DNA from 2 places in the Mesorhizobium sp. P2_A12 genome. Region 1 is predicted to be linked to the other one. Evidence: riboswitches for the same ligand, from Rfam matches in the RefSeq annotation. Region 1 holds a riboswitch; the other holds the start of a gene.
What was found. Region 1 has a riboswitch for cobalamin ahead of metE (5-methyltetrahydropteroyltriglutamate--homocysteine S-methyltransferase). Riboswitches for the same ligand answer to the same signal wherever they lie in the genome.
Positions count from the first base shown of each region.

Region 2: linked by a shared signal. The riboswitch ahead of AC1DZU_RS25360 (DUF1636 family protein) and the one ahead of metE (5-methyltetrahydropteroyltriglutamate--homocysteine S-methyltransferase) in region 1 are both predicted to bind cobalamin.

Region 1 is NZ_JBFUCU010000028.1:23,081-30,472, forward strand. It holds gene AC1DZU_RS32285 (OmpW/AlkL family protein) at 1-148, shown strand, start outside; gene AC1DZU_RS32290 (cytochrome P450 family protein) at 245-1,477, shown strand; partial or broken gene AC1DZU_RS32295 (cytochrome P450) at 1,444-1,738, shown strand; cobalamin riboswitch at 2,014-2,213, shown strand; gene metE (5-methyltetrahydropteroyltriglutamate--homocysteine S-methyltransferase) at 2,330-4,660, shown strand; gene AC1DZU_RS32305 (DUF982 domain-containing protein) at 5,373-5,621, opposite strand; gene AC1DZU_RS32310 (DUF982 domain-containing protein) at 5,875-6,177, opposite strand; gene AC1DZU_RS32315 (Ros/MucR family transcriptional regulator) at 6,419-6,883, shown strand; gene AC1DZU_RS32320 (cold-shock protein) at 7,141-7,392, opposite strand, start outside.
Region 2 is NZ_JBFUCU010000013.1:103,038-110,429, reverse strand. It holds gene cobG (precorrin-3B synthase) at 1-391, opposite strand, end outside; gene cobN (cobaltochelatase subunit CobN) at 388-3,747, opposite strand; gene cobW (cobalamin biosynthesis protein CobW) at 3,766-4,803, opposite strand; gene AC1DZU_RS25360 (DUF1636 family protein) at 4,806-5,234, opposite strand; cobalamin riboswitch at 5,274-5,479, opposite strand; gene AC1DZU_RS25355 (winged helix-turn-helix domain-containing protein) at 5,509-6,708, opposite strand; gene AC1DZU_RS25350 (NADH-quinone oxidoreductase subunit A) at 7,038-7,392, shown strand, end outside.

The DNA.
Region 1 (7,392 bases):
GGTAGATCGGCACTGGGGCGTCAACTTCGACGTGAAGAAGCTTTTCCTCAAGCCCGACTTCGACGTCACTGTCGCCGGCGCCAAGCTCACGGGCAAGGCCAAGCTCGATCCCTGGTTGATAGGCGCAGGTCTCACCTACCGCTTCTGAGGACGAACCACACAAAAGGGGCACTTTTCGAAGTCCGCGCGCGGATCATCCGTGCCGAGAAGTGGACCCGCGATGGTTCTTAAAGGAGTTGTTGGCATGCGCGTAGAAAACGATCATTGCGACGTGATCGGTGTGCCGGCCGCTCCCACGCAACTTGATCGTCTTTCTTCTGCGATTCTGCAGCAGGGGGGGATGGCGCGAGTGTCGCTGCCAGGCGGTGTGGTGGCCTGGGCGGCAGGCCGTCACCAGACGCTCAGGCAGATGCTTTCCGACCACCGTTTCAACAAGGACTGGCGACAGTGGCGGGCGCTGCAGGACGGCGAGATTCCCGAGGATCATCCGCTGATCGGGATATGCAAAGTGGACAACATGACCACGGCGCACGGCGCCGATCACCGTCGCTTGCGCGGCCTGCTGTCCAGCAGCTTCGCGCCCAGTCGTATCGCCTTGCTGGCGCCACGGATCGAACAATGCGTCGATCGACTCCTGGCCGAGATGGCGCAGCGCGGCGGCAGTGCCGATCTGATGTGCGAGTTCGCCGTTCCGCTGCCCACCAACGTGATTGCCGAACTGTTCGGTTTGCCGGACGAACAGCGTGAAGAGATCGTCGCGCTCACCTACAGCCTGGCCAACACCTCCGCCACAGCCGAAGAGGTGCGACAGACGCGGCAGCGCATCCCGGAGTTCTTCCGTCGCCTTATCGCGCTCAAGCGGGGCCAGCTCGGCGATGATCTGGCTTCGGCCCTGATCGTCGCCCGTGACAAAGGCGAGCTCGTTTCCGACACCGAGCTCATCGACATGCTGTTCATGGTGCTCTCTGCGGGCTTCGTGACCACCGCCAGCGTCATCGGCAATGGCGTGCTGGCATTGCTGACGCATCCGCAGCAACTGCACCTGGTGCGCAGCGGCCAAGTTCCTTGGTCACAGGCGATCGAGGAGATCCTGCGCTGGGGCAGCTCAGCGGCCAATCTGCCGTTCCGCTATGCCACCCAGGACGTGGAGATCGACGGATGCATGGTCCGCCGCGGCGATGCCGTCCTGATGGCGTTCCATGCGGCGAACCGGGACGAAAAGGCCTTCGGTCCCGGCGCCGACAGGTTCGATGTCACCCGGCGGCACAACCCGCATTTGTCATTCGGCGAGGGGCCGCATTCCTGCCTGGGCGCTGCGCTGGCGCGCCTGGAATTGCGCTGCGCCTTCCCCGCGCTGTTCGGGCGGCTGGAGGATCTGGCCCTGACCATCGCCGCGGAGGACGTCGTCTACATGCCGTCTTACGTCATTCGCTGCCCGCAGCGCCTGCCGGTCAGCTTCCGCCCTTCCGTCGCTTAGAGAGTGCGGCATTCACCCCGGATTCGGTGATTCTCGGTTCGCCGGGGTGGCTGGTCTCGCACGAGGGGGGCGAGCATGCCCGGTTACGCACGATCGTGGCGCCGGCCTTCAGCAATCGCAGGGTGAAGCTGCTCGCGCAGCAGGTCGAGGCGATCGCCGCTCAGTTGTTCGAGACGCTGGAGGCCCAGCCCCAGTTCCGCCGACCTGAGGCGCCACCTCTCCTTTCCGCTTCCGGACATGGTTATCAGCGTGCTGATGGGCGAGTGCGCAAGCACGCTGAGCGAAGCCGAGCGGGAACAAATACCGGGATTTCCCGGCTGACCGTGACGACCTGGCCCGACTTTACGCCCTTTGAGCCCGGCGACCTCGATCTGATCCGGCGTCGCCGATGGGGACAAGGACCTCTCCGAGCCTGCACTGATGAGAGGCGGCATCGTATGCGGCTTTGGGCGAAAGAGACCGATCAGCGCAAGGGCATTATTCGCATCATCACATAAACATCTCGTTATATGTATTGACAAGGAGCGAAGCTGCTGTGATTGTGCGCATGTCGTGGTTCTCCGCGCGGCACTGCCGTAGCGGAGCTAAGAGGGAAGCCGGTGCGATGCCGGCGCTGCCCCCGCAACTGTTAGCGGCGAGCCAAGCCCATTGGTGTCACTGAGGCGAACGGCCTCGGGAAGACGGGCAGAGGCTTTGACCCGCGAGCCAGGAGACCTGCCACGACGAACAACGTCCACGGGCGGGGTGTCTCGGTGGTCGCGGTAGCCCGGCTTCGTGCCGCCTGCTCGCGCGTTCCTTGTCCCCACGCCCCAACCATCGGGGTATGGCATGACTGTCTCTCAACAAATTCCTGTGGCAACGCTCGGCGTGCCGCGTATCGGTCGACGGCGGGAACTAAAATTCGCGCTTGAAAGCTACTGGTCCGGAAAATCTCCCGCTGCCGACCTGCTCGCGACGGCGAAGGGGCTACGCGCCGCCAGCTGGAGGGAGCAGCACGACCACGGCGTGTCGAAAATCCCGTCCAGCGATTTCTCGCTTTATGACCATGTGCTCGACACCGTCGCCATGGTCGGCGCCGTGCCGGCACGATACGCCTGGACTGACGGCGAGGTCCCACTCGATACCTATTTCGCCATGGCGCGCGGCAACCAAGGTCAGGCCGCGGATTGTGGACATGCTGGTGACAAGCATGCGGCCAACGGGCATGGCCTTGCCGCGATGGAAATGACCAAGTGGTTCGACACCAACTATCACTACATTGTGCCGGAACTTACCGACGATCAGAGCTTTGCCCTCTCGTCGGCGAAACCGGTCGATCATTTCCTCGAGGCCAGGGCGCTCGGCATCCACACGCGCCCGGTCCTGCTTGGACCGGTTACCTTTCTCAAGTTGGCGAAGTCACCTGAGGAAGGTTTCAACCCTATCGCGCTCCTGCCACGGCTGCTGCCCGTCTACGAGGAGCTCCTGCGGAGGCTGAAGCTCGCGGGAGCCGATTGGGTGCAGATCGATGAGCCGGCGCTCGTGCTGGATCTGATTCCCAACGAACGGGATGCGCTCCAATTCGCCTACTGCCGGCTGTCGAAAGCAGCACCGGAGTTGAAGATCATGGTCGCTACCTATTTCGGATCGCTGGGCGACAATCTCGAGACCGCGATTTCCCTGCCCGTGGCGGGACTGCATGTCGATCTCGTGCGCGCTCCAGAGCAGTTGGAGACCGTCGGCCGGCTCGCGCAGAAGGACCTTGTGCTCTCGCTCGGGCTGATCGACGGCCGCAACGTGTGGCGCGCGAACCTGCCTGCCATACTTGACCGCATCAAGCCGATCGTCGCCGGCTGGCCGCTGGACCGCGTGGAGATCGCCCCGTCCTGCTCGATGCTGCATGTGCCGATCGACCTGGACATGGAGACGGCCCTCGATGCGGATGTGAAGTCGTGGCTCGCCTTCGCGGCGCAAAAAGCCGACGAGCTGGTCGTGCTCGCCCGTGCGCTGGCCGAAGGCCGGGACGCGGTCGCCGCCGAACTGGAGGCGTCGGCTCAGGCTGCCGCCATTCGCGCGACATCCGCGAAGGTGCATGATCCGCTCGTCGAAGGCCGGGTCGCCAGCATCAAGGTCGCCATGACGCGCCGGAAGAGCGCATTCGACGTGCGCTCCAAGCTTCAGGCCGACACGTTTGGTTTGCCTTTCTTCCCCACCACGACGATCGGCTCCTTCCCGCAAACAGCCGAGGTTCGCAAGGCGCGGGCAGCTCATGCCAAGGGCGAGCTGAGTTACGTCGACTACGAGGCGTTCCTGAAGAAAGAGATAGAAGCCGCCGTTCGCTGGCAAGAAGAGATCGGACTCGATGTGCTGGTCCACGGCGAATTCGAGCGCAACGATATGGTGCAGTATTTCGCTGAGCAGCTCTGCGGCTTCGCCTTCACGCAACACGGCTGGGTGCAGAGCTATGGCTCGCGCTTTGTGCGCCCCCCGATCATCATTGGAGATGTGTCGCGACAAAATCCGATGACAGTACACTGGTGGCGAGATGCCCAGTCGCTGACGCCGAAGCCGGTGAAGGGCATGCTTACCGGCCCGGTGACGATCCTCAACTGGTCCTTCGTCCGAGACGACCTTCCCCGCTCAGCCGTCTGCCGCCAGGTCGCGCTCGCCATTCGCGATGAAGTGAGCGACCTTGAAGAGGCCGGCGCCAGGATGATCCAGATCGACGAAGCCGCACTGCGCGAGGGCTTGCCGCTACGCGAGGCCGACTGGCAGGCCTATCTCGACTGGGCTGTCGAATGCTTCCGGCTGGCTTCAACGGCGGTCGGCGATGCGACCCAGATCCACACCCATATGTGCTACTCCGAGTTCGGCGATATCGTGGACGCGATTGCCGCAATGGATGCCGATGTGATCTCCATTGAAACCTCGCGCTCGCAGATGGAACTGCTCGATACGCTTCGAACCTTCAAGTATCCGAACGAGATCGGTCCTGGCGTCTATGACATTCACTCGCCACGGGTCCCGGAAGTGGGGGAGATTTCCAACCTTATCATGCTTGCGCGCGAGCGATTGTCGGATGGGCAACTGTGGGTGAATCCCGACTGCGGTCTCAAGACGCGCAGATGGGAGGAGGTCCGCCCTGCCCTGATGAACATGGTGGCTGCGGCACGCGCAATTCGGGAAAAAGCGCAGACTGGGTGATGCTCGGTGACACTCGCCGGCGGTGAGCGGCAACGCCACACCGGGCATCGAGGGGGAGTCTATCCGGCGCACCCAAGGCAATCGAGCTGCCGGTGAAGCGCCTCGGCAACCTTGGCCTGGCCGAGGCCCTTGTTCCGGCGCGTCGAAGTCAGCTGTTCCACACGCCGCCGTTGGCGGGCGATCGAAGGAGGCTTAGGCCTCAAATGAGCCGGCCAGAAAGGAGAAGGCTCACCGCCAGCCAGTTTCGGATTATTCCGGATTGGGATAATCCAGCATCACCATCATCTCCCCGCCCTTGGTCGCCGAAACCCCAGTCCCGACCATCGGGAGAAGCATCGGCGATCACGCGGCGCTGGTCCGCGGAGCGTGTTCCGGGAACCGGATACAGGGCCAAGCTGGGGAAGGTTCAAACGGCACTTGTGGAGACTGTTGAGGCGGCATCGAGGCTCCGCCATCTGCAGCGGGCCAATTCCCGCTCGATGGCTCCGTCTGCCTCTGGCTGCAATCACGATCACCGCGACGGCGCAGCCGAGCGGCCGCAGCTGGCTGGCGGACCCCTTGTGTTTTGATGGTGGAAGATGAGGCGCCGGACCAGGAAAGCCGTCGCGGAAGGAGAGGGGTTGGCTTGCACCTGGCGATGCCGGACAGGGGTATTTGGAGCGCGCTCACTAGCGAGTGCAGTTGGCGAGGTTCATGAGCGGCGTACTAGATCTCAATCGCTGCGCAAAATGCGTGCTTCGAGCGCGGCTGCGACGAAGGCTCGTCGAGCGGCTGGTGGATGGGTCTTACCGCGTAACACCTGCAGACAGGTGTCCATCGCTATTCTGCGTTTATCGGTCTCATGATGCAGATCCCGCAGCAAGATAGCGGCCGCGTCGTTGACGTCGAACACGATACGCTCCGAGCTGCGGCGGCTAACCTGAACAACGACTGGCCTCTCAAATCTGATCAAGCCGGTCATCCCCCTCCTCCATAGCCACTATGCGGCAAACAGCCCGGGTCGCATTTCTTTGCTCAGCCGAACGCGACCGCTGCACCTGCACCACTGGGCCTGGCCATTGGCGGGCACGCGATCGATGTGAGGCGCGTCTGGCCATGGTCAGGTTGCGTGCGATCTGTGAGGAAATGCTTCTCATTCGCGTGGTCTAGTTGTGAAACCTGGACATAGTGCACTGTTTGACGCGCCTCGCCAGTCTCAAACTCGTCGTCGAAGTCTACACCTGCACTTTTCCACTGCCCGATCTGCAGGCGGCGATCCACTGCATGGCGGGGGTTGGATCTTCCAATATGGCGACGCGCTTCGCAAAGCCGAAAAACGCATTGCGCGCCGTGCTTACCGGCTTGCGCCCATCGTATGCATCGTAGCATGCCCTCAGGGCGGCTTCGTGGATCAGGTCTCTGCGATCTTCCGGCCATTCATTGAGAAAATCGATTGCATCCGCAAGGCCGGCAATCTCTTGGATGATGTGCGTTGCGCGCCTCACGAAAAGCGGGCTGCTGAAAGCCTCAGCGTTCATTAGTTCCTCCAACCTTCCAAATAGCCAATTTATGTGAAGAGGCGCCGCATCGACGCGTGGCGACCCTGACACAATGTGTTGTCAGGGCGATGACGGTTCAAGCGGAACATCCGCGACTGCGGCCGGGTGCGTAGCGATCCGCCACATCCTGCAATGGCTTTGGTTGCCATAAAACGCTGTCGTCACTATTAAGCTACGAAGTGATTCTCACCGCCTAGTCTAAGCCCGCAGGAGCGTTTTTATGACCGAAGAAACCGAGAGCAAAGCTGACAGTCTCATCGAACTCACCGCCCATGTCGTCTCAGCCTATGTTTCGAACAATCCGGTTCCCGTCGGTGAACTGCCTGGGTTGATTGGCCAGATCCACATCGCATTGAAAGCCACTGCTGGTAGTGCCGCACCAGAAAAGCCGGAAGCTCTCAAGCCTGCCGTGCCGATCAGAAAATCGGTTACACCCGACTACATTATCAGCCTTGAGGACGGTAAGAAGTTCAAGTCGCTCAAGCGTCACCTGGCTACCCACTATGGCCTTACACCCGACGAATATCGCGCGAAATGGGGGCTGCCGGCGGACTATCCCATGGTGGCGCCGAACTATGCTGCGGCGCGCTCGGCATTGGCCAAGACCATGGGTCTCGGCCGCAAGCCGAAGGAACCGGAAACGCCGGCACCTGCCAAGCGTGCCCGCAAGAAAGCCGCAGCCTGACCGGAGTTTTTCAGGATGGGCTAAGCGGATCAGGCATCATTTCGCACTCGCGAGATAACATTTGTGCATTGCAATATCCGGGGCTATCGGTATGATCATGGTGTCGGCCATCTACTCCTCCCAGATGTGGTGCCGACCCTGAATGGGGCGCACCTCCTCCCGCGTCTCATTCTAAATCGAGCCCGCTGCCACCTCCTCCCGGTGGCGGGCTTTTTCTTTGTCTGAGGCGCAATCTTGGTAGGCCAACGCATTTGGCTCTAAGCGAGGCGAATGCTCCGAACTTCCAGGCCTTTCTTGCCCTGCCCGCATTGGACAAACACCTTCTGACCCTCCATCAGCATGCTCAGTCCTGAGCGGGTCAGCGCGGTGGCATGAACGAAGATGTCCTTCTCGCCGTTTTCAGGAGCAATGAAGCCGAAACCCTTTTCGGAATTGTACCATTTAACGGTGCCCTCGCTCTCGAACTGGACGCTCGTCCCGGCGGTGGACTCTCCAGTGCAATGCGTATG
Region 2 (7,392 bases), on a different contig from region 1:
GAACGAGCCCGGCTTCTTCGACCGCTGCCCTGATCCGTTCAGCCAGCGGCCGGGGATCGGCGACTTCCAGCGGATCGATGCCGGCCAGCGGCCCGGTCTCGACCGGCACGCCGGTGCGCACCGCGATATCAAGCGCATCGACCTCTGTCGCCAGCAGCGGCGCGCTTTCCGGTGTCAGGCCGCGTATCTGCAAACTGCCGCGCGCGGTGACTTCCATGATGCCGTTGCCGTGCCGCAGGGCGGATTCGGCGAGTGCGATCAAAAGCTTTGGCGACAATCCTCCAGAAGATGGGCCTCCAGCAACCGGGTTGAGCCGCACCAACAGGCCGTCGCCGGTCTGCATGGGGGCTGCCAGGGCCGGGCAGGCGCCGCGACGCGAGAAGGCGTTCATGCCGCAACTCCAAGCGCTTCAGCCTCGGCAATCAGCGCGGTGAGATCATCGTCGATGGAGTTGCGCAAGGGATGCCAGAGCCCGCGCCGCCGCGCCGACAGGAAGCGTTCGGCGATGACTTTGGCGGCGGCAGGGTTCTCGCGCAGGATGAAGGCGCGCACCAGGGGATCGCCGAGATAGGCATCGTGCACGGTCTCGATCAGCGTGCCTGATATTGCGAGGGTGGTTTCGGCAAAGCCGACCAGCCGGTCAACGGTTTCGGCGAATTCGGAGGCGCCGCGCGGGCCGTGGCGCATCTGCCCTGATATGAAGCGGGCATTGACGGCGCGGGCCCGTACGACGCGGGCCACCGCCTCGCCCACCGAACGCGGCTTCGGCTTTTGCGGATCGGTAGTGTCGAGCACGATGACATCGGCATTCCTGCCAAGCGCCGCAAGCGCTGCCGAAAATCCGCCGATGAAGGCAACGTCGGCGGAGCCTTCGAGGATATCGCGGCCGGGATCGTCGCCGGTGTGGACGAGAAGATCGGCTTCGGCGATGCGGCCCTCGAAGGCGCCGGGTGCCAAGACGCCTTCGCCCCCGGCGCCGCCATACGCATGCGAGGTGGCGTCGAGATAGGCGCGGCCGATCTCTTCGCGCGCCGCCCAGTCGCCGCTCGACAGCAAGTCCTCGACGCCGGCGCCGTAGGTACCGGGCGAAGTGCCGAAGATGCGCGGGCTGATCTTGCCATCCGCGCGGGTCTTGGCCGCCAGCGGGTTTTCCGAATCCTCCTCGTCGCGGGCGGCAACGGCGTTGGCCGCGGCATCGATCAGCGCGATCTGGGTTGGGAACATGTCTCGAAACAGGCCGGAAATGCGCCAGGTGATGTCGACGCGTGGTCGGCCGACGGTTGCCGGCGGCAGCACCTCGATGCCGGTGATGCGGCCGGTCGCGGCATCCCATTGCGGCCGGCAGCCCATCAGCGCCAGGCCTTGTGCAATCTCCTCGCCGCCGGTGCGCAGCGAGGCCGAGCCCCAGAGATCGATGACCAGCGAACGCGGCCAGTCGCCATGCGACTGCATATAGCCACGCACCACTTCTTCCGCCGCCGCCTTGCCGAGGTCATAGGCGGTCGGCGTCGGCATGGTGCGCGGATCCGACGTGAACAGGTTGCGGCCGGTGGGCAAAACGTCGGAGCGGCCGCGCGCCGGCGCTCCTGCCGGGCCGGCCTTGACGTGACGGCCATCGAGCGCTGCGAGCAGCGCCGCCTTCTCGGCTGCCGCGCTTTGACGTCGCATAGTGTCAGGCTCGTCCTCGGAGGCGCGGCCGTAGATATGCAACCCATCCTTGATGGCGAAATCCTTGAGGTCGCAAAGCCACGCGTCGATGCGGCGCAACGCCTCGTCGGGCGCGTCGGTATTGGCGACGCCCGCTTCGGAGGCGAGGCCGGTCTTCTGCGCGGTGTCGACGATCAGCTTTGCCAGACGGTCGCGGCGGCGGCGGTCGAGCCCATCGGCCTGGGCATATTCGTCGACCAGCCGTTCGAGCTTGTGCTGGTCCTCATCGAGGCCAGCGCCGGTCAGCGGCGGCGGCAGATGGCCCAGGGTGACGGCGGCGATGCGCCGCTTGGCCTGTGCCGCCTCACCGGGATTGGAGACGATAAAGGGATAGACGACGGGCAAGGGGCCGGCGACGATCTCGGGAAAGCAGTTTTGGCTGAGCGCAACGGTCTTGCCGGGCAGCCATTCCAGCGTGCCGTGGGCGCCGACATGGACAAGCGCATGAACGCCAAGCGACTTGCGCAGCCACAGGCCGAAGGCGATCAGCGCATGGCGCGGCGGCAGCGTCGGGTCGTGATAATCGGCGCGCCGATCCACTGACCGGCCGCGGTCGGGAGCAAGCGCCACGGTGACGTTGCCGAACGTGGCGGCGCGGAAGGGGAATTTTGCGGAGGTTAGCGCCTCGCGCAAACCTGTTTCATCTTTCGCCTTACCCCAGGCGCCTTCTACGGCAGCTATCGCCGCCCTCGGCAGTTCGGTTGAGAAGGACAGATAGTCGTCAAGCTTCAGCCCGTGGTTTGAACTTTCCAGCAAATCCAGCAACTCACGCGGCGTTTGCGGAATCCCGTCAACGGCATAGCCCTGTCCCTTGAGGTCATGCAGCATCGCCAGCACGCTGGACGGCACGTCGAGGCCGACGGCATAGCCGGTGCGGCCGGGAGCACTTGGGTAGTCGGGGATCAGGATGGCCAGCTTGCGTTGGGCGCGCGGCGTTTCTTGCAACCTGATGAAGGCTGCGACACGGTCCGCGACTTGCGCCACACGATCGGGCTCCGGCCGGTTGGCGAAGGCGCGGTGACCAAGTGCTGGATCGACCTCGCTTTCGCCCTTGAAGGAAATGGCGCCGGCCAGGATGCGGCCGTCGAGTTCGGGCAGCACGACATGTATTGCGAGGTCGGCGGGCGCCAGCCCACGCTGGTTGTTTTCCCAGATGTCGCGGCGGGTGGTGGCGACGATGACCTGGAAGACCGGCACGCCGGCACGATCGAACAGGGTTTCGACGCCGGGTTCGGCGCCGGACGCGAAGGCGGTCGCGGTGACGATGGCGGCAGGTTTCAACGAGGCCAGCGCGGTTTCGACGAACGCCAGCGATACCGGGTCCTTGAGGCTGGAGACGAAGATGGGGACCGGCGTCATACGGCGCTGCCGCAGCGCTTCAAAAAGGGCGTCGATCGGTGCGACATCGGCGGCCAGCAGCATCGAGCGGTAGAACAGGATGGGGATCACAGCGTTTACCTGCCCCTCGAGGGGGAAGGGGACGACGCCGCGGCCCGGCTCAAAGTAGCCAGCCTTCGGTACGGCGAACGGCATCGAAATTGTTGCTTCAGACCCTGCCAGCCGTGCCAGATTCTGCACCAGTGCGCTCATATTGGCCGGACCGCCCTCGCGAAAATAGTCGAGCAGGCCGTCGAGTTCCTCACGCGGTAGCGTCGAGGCTTCGATCAGGCGCAGATCCTCCTCGCGGCATTCGCCGGGCAGCAGCGCCAGTTTTATGCCGCGTGCGCGGGCGGTCGAGGCAAGCTGGTCGCAGCCGTAGCGCCACCAGTCATAGCCGCCGAGAATGCGCACGAGAATGACCTTGGCGTGGCGGGCGACGCTGTCGACCCAGAGGTCGACGGACATGGGATGGCGCAGGTCACGCAGGGCCGCCAGCCGCATCGAGGGTAGGCGGCTGGCATCGGCCTTCCACGCCGCCGCCAGTCCGGCAAGATCGCTGTCGGTGAAGGACAGGGCCACGATATCCGCCGGCGTCTGCCGCAGATCGACCGGCTCGGCGAGATCGTCGAGCGAGGCGGAGGTCGTGGTGAGGATGTGCATCGCGGCCCGTGGTTTGCGTCAGCCGGCGAGTATACGCTCGATCGCCGGGCGGTTCAGCCCCTTGAGGCCGATGACGACGAGACGCGAGCGGCGGTCATCGCCGGCCGTCCAGGCGCGGTCATAGTAGTGATTGACGCGCGGTCCCACGGCTTGCAGCAAGAGCCGCATCGGCTTGCCGCCGACCTCGACGAAGCCTTTCACGCGCAGCACGTTTTCTTCCTCGGCGGCGGTGGCGACGCGCTTTGCCAGCTCGTCCGGATTGGCGATCGAGGCAATGTCGATGACGAAAGAGTCGAAGTCGTCGTGCTCGTGGTCGAGTTCGTCGTCGTGGTGGGTCTTGCGGTTCTCGATATCGTCCTCAACGGCAAGGCCAAGACCGAGCAGCACCGAGGGATCGACCTTGCCCTGTGACGTCGGCACGATCTTCACAGCGCGAGCGATGTGCTCGTTGATGATGGCGTTGGCGCGGGCGGAGCCGGCGGCGTCCATCAGGTCGCTCTTCGACAGGATGATCAGGTCGGCGCAAGCGATCTGATCCTCGAACACTTCCTCGACCGGATCGTCGTGATCGAGCGTCTGGTCCTGCGCGCGCTGTGCCTGAAGGGCGTCCATGTCGTCGGCGACGCGGCCCTCGGCGAGTGCGGGACCGTCGACCACGGCGATGACGCCATCGACCGTTACGCGGCTCTTCACCGTCGGCCACTGAAAAGCCTGGACCAGCGGCTTGGGCAGAGCAAGGCCGGAGGTCTCGATCAGGATATGGTCGACCTTCGGCGACAGCGATAGGATCTGGTCGAGCGCCGGCACGAAATCGTCGGCAACGGTGCAGCAGATGCAGCCATTGGCCAGTTCGACGATGTTTTCCTCAGGGCACGTGTCGATGCCGCAGCCCTTCAGGATCTCGCCGTCGATGCCAATGTCGCCGAACTCATTGACGATGATGGCGATCCGCTTGCCACCGGCGTTTTCCAGGAGATGGCGGATCAGCGTCGTCTTACCGGCGCCGAGGAAGCCGGTGACGACGGTGCAGGGGACGCGGGAGACGGAAGCAGTCATGATCAGTCCTTCAGCAGGTCGAGGGGAGGGATGCGGGCCACGAGGCCGCGCTTGAGGCTGTCGGGACGGCCGCGCCATGGGATCAGGCCGTCCACCGAGGTGGCGAAGAGTTTTGCGCCGGTGACGAGGTCGGCACCGCTGGTTGCGGTCAAGTCGCCGAAGACGTAGCTCCAGCAGCCATCGCGCAGGATGGCGGCACTGAGCCGGCGCTTGCAATTGCCGAGGCATTCGACGCTGCGGACGCGGATGTCTTCGCCAGAGGCGGCGCGGCGCGTGTCGTCCGCCAGAAGTTCGCCGGCGCGGGGATGGGCATCGGAACCGGTTTCATCACGACAGGAGGCACAGACGATGACGGTCACGCCGGCAAGGGCATCACTCTCGCCGGACGAATTGTCCGCTGTGCCAGCGGAATAACTGCTGTCGTGGTCCAAAAATCGGGCTCCTTGCCCGGAAACCCGCCGGGCGATCGGATTCTATAGTCGCAGACGGCAGGTCTCCTGGCTCGCGGGTCATCGCCTTGGGTAGCCGCCTTCCCGGGATCATCCCAGTGGCTTTCGGCCTCGGCTCTTCGCTTACAGTTGCGGGGACAGCCGCGGATTTGAAATCGGAATTTCGCACCGCATTCCCTCTTGGCTCCTCTCGTTGAAGAGAGGAGACCGTCTGGAGCGGATTTAGGCTTTTGCGGACGGCGGTGTCAACGTGGGCTTACGACACGGTCAAGTCGGCCAGCGCCGGACCCAAATCACCGGCCGATGTCACTTCTATATGTTCGAGGCCTAGCCAGCCCTGCATCTGCTTCAGTTCCTCGAAGAGTTCTGCGGCGGTTTCAGGCGGCGCGCCCGGCTCGGCATAGGCCGCATGGACGCGCAAGACACCGGCCGGCCGGTCGGCCTTGAGGTCGACGCGCGCCACGATCCGGTCGCCGAGCAGGAACGGCAGGACGTAGTAGCCGTATTGGCGCTTTTCGGCCGGGGTGTAGATCTCGATGCGGTAGTGGAAATCGAACAGCCGCTCGGTGCGCGACCGTTCGAAGACGACTGGATCGAACGGCGCCAGCAGGGCGCGGGCCTCGATCTTGCGTGGCAGACGGGCGTCCTTGTGAAGATAAGCCGGCTTGTCCCAACCTTCGACACGCACTGGCAACAGCTCGCCGAGTTCGACCAGTTCCTCCAGCCGGCCCTTCATGTCGGCCGGGGACAGGCGAAAATAGTCGCGCAGGTCGCCTGATGTCGCGATGCCGTGGGCGCGGGCCGAGATGCGCAGCAATTCGCGGTGCGCGTCCTCGGCCGCCGGGACTGGCAGGTCGAGGATCGCCTGCGGCAGCACGCGCTCCGGCAGATCGTAGAACCGCTCGAAACCGCGACGGTGGGCCGTGGTGATGCGTCCAGCCCAGAACAGCCATTCGAAGGCGTGCTTGGCATGGCTCCAGCCCCACCAGCCGCCCGAGCCTTTCTGGCCCTGGAGCGCGGAAGCGGCGATCGGACCGCGATCGGCGACTTCCCTATAGATTTCCTCGATGTAGCCAGCGTGTTCGCGGCCCCATTTGGCCAGGCCGAGATACATTTCATCGCCGCGCTCGGCCCGCTGCATGCGCCAGCGCATCAGCGGATATGTCTCGACCGGCAGGAAGGAGGCCTCGTGCGCCCAGTATTCGAACACCGTGCGCTTGCGCGTCACGGCCGCGTTGTCGAGCAAGGCGAGCGGGTAGGGGCCAAGGCGCGAATAGAGCGGCATATAGTGGGCGCGGACCACCGCACTGACGGAATCGATCTGCAGCAGGCCGGTCCGGGCCAGCACGCGAGCGAAATGGCGGCGGTCGGGGGTACCTGCGGGGCGGGGATCGAGAAACCCCTGGGCGGCGAGCGCGATGCGCCGGGCCATGGCGAGCGAGATCTTTTCCTTCATTCGGATGGGACTCTAAGGGTGTTAGCTGACGTTTTGGCTGGTGATTCCGGCCATGCTAGCAGGGTTTTGGCGGCAACCATGTCAGGAGACAAAAGTGGAGTAAAAAACGAAGGAAATCAAACAGGAGCGGATCGGACCAGTTTCCTCGGATATGCCGTCCAGCACCGCGTTTTGAACAAGGTTTGACTTGCTTCGCTGGAAGTGCTGCGCTAACCCTCGCCGCGTTGCAGCATAGGCCCTTAAAACGGTTCAGCGGTTAAACTGTCACGCTTCCGCATTAGGGTCCGGTGCTGTAATCAACGTGGATTGGCGCCAACGGAAAGCCGAGCATGAACGCACTTCTAGGTTCATACCTGCCCATCGTCCTGTTTATCGGCGTGGCACTGGTCGTCGGGCTGGCGCTGCTGGCCGCCCCCTTCCTGGTCGCCTACCGCAATCCCGATCCCGAAAAGCTTTCCGCCTACGAGTGCGGTTTCAACTCGTTCGACGACGCCCGCATGAAATTCGACATCCGTTTCTACCTGGTGTCGATCCTGTTCATCATCTTCGATCTGGAAGTGGCTTTCCTGTTTCCGTGGGCGGTGTCCTTTTCGAAGATCGGCATGCTCGGCTTCTGGTCGATGATGGTCTTTTTGGCGGTGCTGACCATCGGCTTTGCCTATGAATGGAAAAAAGGAGCGCTGG